One region of the Amycolatopsis viridis genome, then DNA from elsewhere that is predicted to be linked to it. Evidence: riboswitches for the same ligand, from Rfam matches in the RefSeq annotation. Region 1 holds a riboswitch; the other holds the start of a gene.
What was found. Region 1 has a riboswitch for glycine ahead of gcvH (glycine cleavage system protein GcvH). Riboswitches for the same ligand answer to the same signal wherever they lie in the genome.

Region 1 (2,193 bases):
GAAGGCGACCACTGTGGACAGTCCGATCAGCTGGGCCAGCTTCTGCACCGCGGTCACGCCCGCCGCCGGACCGGATTCGATGATCTGCACCGGACGTTGTGCGACGGAAGCCGCGTCCAGCAGCCCGCCGCTGGACTGCATGACCAGCAGCGGTGCGGTCACCTCGGCCGCCCGCAGCCCGGCTTCCAGCCGGGTGAGGTACCCGTGCACGGCGGGGCCGACGTAGGCGTTGACCGTCGCGGTGCTCGTGCGCTCGAACTCGTGCGGCTGCGGCGACACGTCGACCGACGCGGTGACGTAGACGCCGGGCAGCTCGGCCCGCAGCAGGTCGGCGACCCGGCGTTCCTCGTCGGGCCGGACGTAGGAGTTGATCAGGCAGACGGCCACCGCCCGGATCTCGTCCGCCCGCAGCCGGGCGGCCAGGGCGCGGACCTCGTCTTCGCCGGCCGGGGGATCGAGCTGCCCGTCGGCGGTGATGCGCTGGTCGAGTTCGTACCGGTGCCGGCGCCGGGCGAGGGGCGCGGGCTTGGACCAGGACAGGTCGTAGAGCACCGGCCGCCGCAGCCGGCCGAGCTCCAGCACGTCGCGGAAGCCGCGGGTGGTGACGACGGCGGTGCGGACACCGGTCATCTCCAGGATCGCGTTGGTCGCCACGGTGGTGCCGTGCAGCATCGCGGTGACGGCTTCCGGTCGCGCCCCGGCCGTGGCCAGCACACCGGTGGTCGCCGACACCACCCCCGCGCCGTAGTCCGGCGGGGTGGAGGGGACCTTCATCGGGACGACCTCGCCGGCCGGACCCAGCGCGATGACGTCGGTGAAGGTACCGCCGATGTCGGCGCCGACTCGCCAGCCGGCCGGTCGGGGATCGGGACGGGAAGCCACGGGATCTCCTTCGCTGAACGAGTAAGTGGGATCACAGTAAACTCGGGTTGAGATATCAGCAAGAGTCAGTTGGCGTTTTTGATGCGCCGTGCCGGCCTCTTGACCGGCATGGACCGGTCCCGTTAGGTTCGGCATCCGTCAAACTGCATATCGCGCCGTTCGAACCGGAGCGGGAGAGCTCCCGCCGCGGGCGGGACGCCGAAGGAGCAACACTCCCCAGAATCTCTCAGGCACCCCCACCGCTCCGGCGAGGCGAACTCTGGAAAGCCAGGACCCGGTCCTGCGCCCACGGTGCAAACCGCTCCGGCGGTGAAGCTCTCAGGTATCGATGACAGAGCGGGGAGGCCCACCTAGCCGTGGTGCCGCGTCGGTGCGGTGCCGGACACCGGGAGCCTCCTGCCGTGAACTCCGTTTCCGCGTCCCGTGCCGGGACGCCCGCGCGATCCGCCGGCCCGTCCGGCCCGCTCACCACACGGTCCACTCCGGACCCGATGCCGCACGCCGCCGTGCCGGCCCGATCACCCGAGGAGATGCCCGTGTCCGTTCCGGCCGAGCTGAAGTACACCGCCGAGCACGAGTGGCTCGACCTCGACGGGGACACCGCCACCGTCGGGATCACCGCCTTCGCCGCGGACGCCCTCGGCGATGTGGTGTACCTCGACCTGCCCGCCGCCGGCAGCACCGTCGCGGCAGGGCAGCCGTGCGGTGAGATCGAGTCCACCAAGTCGGTCAGCGAGCTCTACGCGCCGGTGGACGGCGAGGTCGTCGAGGTCAACGCGAAGGTCACCGACGACCCCGGACTGCTCAACACCGACCCGTTCGGCGAGGGCTGGCTGTTCCGGATGAAGGTCACCGGGGCGGGCGACCTGCTCGACGCGGCCGCTTACCTGGCCCGGACCGGAGGTGCCTGATGGGCACGCACGACCTCCCGCTGTCCGAAGTAGACCCCGAAGTGCACGCCGCGCTGACGTCCGAACTGGACCGTCAGCGGAACACCCTGGAGCTGATCGCCAGCGAGAACTTCGCGCCGGTGGCGGTGCTGCAGGCGCAGGGCTCGGTCCTGACCAACAAGTACGCCGAGGGTTATCCCGGTCGCCGCTACTACGGCGGCTGCGAGCACGTCGACACCGTGGAACGCCTCGCCATCGACCGGGTGCGGCGGCTGTTCGGATCCCGTTTCGCCAACGTCCAGCCGCATTCCGGGGCGCAGGCCAACGCTGCGGCCATGTTCGCGATGCTCGAACCCGGTGACACCGTGCTCGGCCTCGACCTGGCGCACGGCGGGCACCTGACGCACGGGATGCGGGCGAA
Region 2 (2,193 bases), 2.6 Mb from region 1:
GGTCTGCAGCGCGAGCCGGTAGGCGGTGTTGCCGTCCGCGTCGACCGAGACGCCGACCAGCCGGCCGGGCAGCGACCGCTCCAGGCCCCGGCGCACGGCGAGGTACCCGGCGTGCGGGCCGCCGTAGCCGAGCGGGACACCGAAGCGCTGGGTGGTCCCGGCCGCGATGTCCGCGCCGAACTCGCCGGGTGCGGTGATCAGCGTCAGCGCCAGCAGGTCGGCCGCCACCGTGTAGAGCGCGCCGGCGTCCTTCGCGACCTTGCCGATGGCCTCGTAGAAGCCCTTGCCGCGCAACACACCGGACGCGCCCGGGTACTGCACGACGACGCCGAAGAAGTCCTCCGGCAGCCCGGTGCCCAGGTCGCGCACGTCGACCTCGATGCCGACCGCCTCCGCCCGGGTGCGCACCACCGCGATGGTCTGCGGCAGGCACTCGGCGTCCAGGACGACGCGCGACGACTTCGCCTTCGACGCGCGGCGCATCAGCAGAACGGCCTCGGCGACCGCCGTGGACTCGTCGAGCAGGGAGGCGTTGGCGATGTTCAGGCCGGTCAGGCCGGACACCATGGTCTGGAAGTTCAGCAGCGCCTCCAGCCGCCCCTGCGAGATCTCCGGCTGGTACGGCGTGTACGCGGTGTACCAGGCCGGGTTCTCCAGCACGTTGCGGCGGATGACCGGTGGGGTGACGGTGTCGCTGAAGCCCAGGCCGATCATCTGGGTCATCGGGCGGTTCTTCGCCGCCAGCGCACGCAGCTCGGCGGTCGCCTCCTGCTCGGAGGCCGGGGGCAGGCCCAGCGCACCCGAGGTGCGGATCGCGGCCGGGACGGCCGCCTCGACCAGGGCGTCCAGACTCCCGTACCCGCACTCGGCGAGCATCTTGGCCTGTTCGTGCTCGGAAGGTCCGATGTGACGATCGGCGAAGGACATCGGGAGCTCCTCATCTGCGGGTGGCGGGAACTCCCCCTCTGTCATCGGCACCTGAGAGTTTCACCGCGCTCGCGGCTTTCACCTTGGGTGAGGCGCGATGCGCGCGCCTGCTTTCCAGAGTGGCCTGGCGCGGAGCGGTAACTGGTACCTGAGAGATTGACGGGGAAGTTGCTCCTTCGGTGCCCCAGTGACCCGGGGACTCTCCCGCTCCGGCTCGTGACGGCCTGGTGTTCAGTTGTCCGGCTTCAGTCTACAGCGGCGTAACGTACGCGGCCGGGATGCCGCCGTCCACCGGAAACGCGAAGCCGTGATGAACACCGCAGCGTCGCCGGGACAGCCCCCATGGGTCCGTGGAACACCATCGAGATGCACACAGGGGCTGTCGAGCGCGAGTTTTAGAGGCTAGTCTCCACAAACATGGGCCGACCACCACGGCATACCGCCGACGAACTGCTGGACGCCGCCGTCCGGCTGTTCGCCACGGGCGGGCCGGAAGCGGTCACCATGTCGGCGGTGGCGCGCGAGGCGGGCGCGCCGAGCGGATCGGTCTACCACCGCTTCCCGGGACGGCCGGCGTTGCAAGCCGCGTTGTGGTTGCGCACCGTGCAGCGGTTCCACCGCGACTACCTCGCGGTGCTGTGCGGAGAACGGCCCCTGGACGCAGCGGTTGCGGCCGTGCGCTGGTGCCGGGAGCGCCCCGGGGAGGCGCAGGTGCTGTACGCGGGAAAACGGCTGCTCGGCGCGAGCTCCTGGTCGGCCGAGGACCGCGCCGAGGACGCCCGGTACGACGCCGCGCTGGACGAGGCGCTGCGCATCGTGGTGCGGCGGCTGCGTGCTGAGACCGGCTCGAGTGCCGACGAGCTGCTGCTGGTGCTGGTCGACCTGCCGTACGCGGTCGTGCGGCGGTACCTGGCCCAGGGGCGGCCACCACCGGAGTCCGCCGTGGACCTGGTGGCGCGGGTCGCCCGCACGATGTCGACCAAGGAAGGGACGAACGATGGCTGACGTGATCGACGTGTGGATGCAGCAGCCGAACCAGCGGTTCATGGACCAGCCGTGGCTGGAGACGCTGGTGCGCTGGACGGGCATGGCGCGCCGCGCGCCCCAGCTGTCCGGGACGCTCGACGCGATGGACGAGGCCGGTGTGCGGGTGGCGCTGCTGTCCGCGTGGCACGGGCCGGACGGGGCGCTGATCACCAACGACGAGGTGGCGGAGATCGTGTCCGCGCACCCGGACCGGTTCGCCGGGGTGGCGTCGGTGGATCT

Region 2: linked by a shared signal. The riboswitch ahead of gcvP (aminomethyl-transferring glycine dehydrogenase) and the one ahead of gcvH (glycine cleavage system protein GcvH) in region 1 are both predicted to bind glycine.

The regions. Positions count from the first base shown of each region.
Region 1 covers NZ_JAANOU010000001.1:4,217,254-4,219,446, reverse strand. The annotation lists gene FHX46_RS20850 (hydantoinase/oxoprolinase family protein) at 1-882, opposite strand, end outside; glycine riboswitch at 1,043-1,134, shown strand; glycine riboswitch at 1,136-1,227, shown strand; gene gcvH (glycine cleavage system protein GcvH) at 1,413-1,793, shown strand; gene glyA (serine hydroxymethyltransferase) at 1,793-2,193, shown strand, end outside.
Region 2 covers NZ_JAANOU010000001.1:1,589,980-1,592,172, reverse strand. The annotation lists gene gcvP (aminomethyl-transferring glycine dehydrogenase) at 1-927, opposite strand, end outside; glycine riboswitch at 1,053-1,144, opposite strand; gene FHX46_RS07895 (TetR/AcrR family transcriptional regulator) at 1,345-1,932, shown strand; gene FHX46_RS07890 (amidohydrolase family protein) at 1,925-2,193, shown strand, end outside.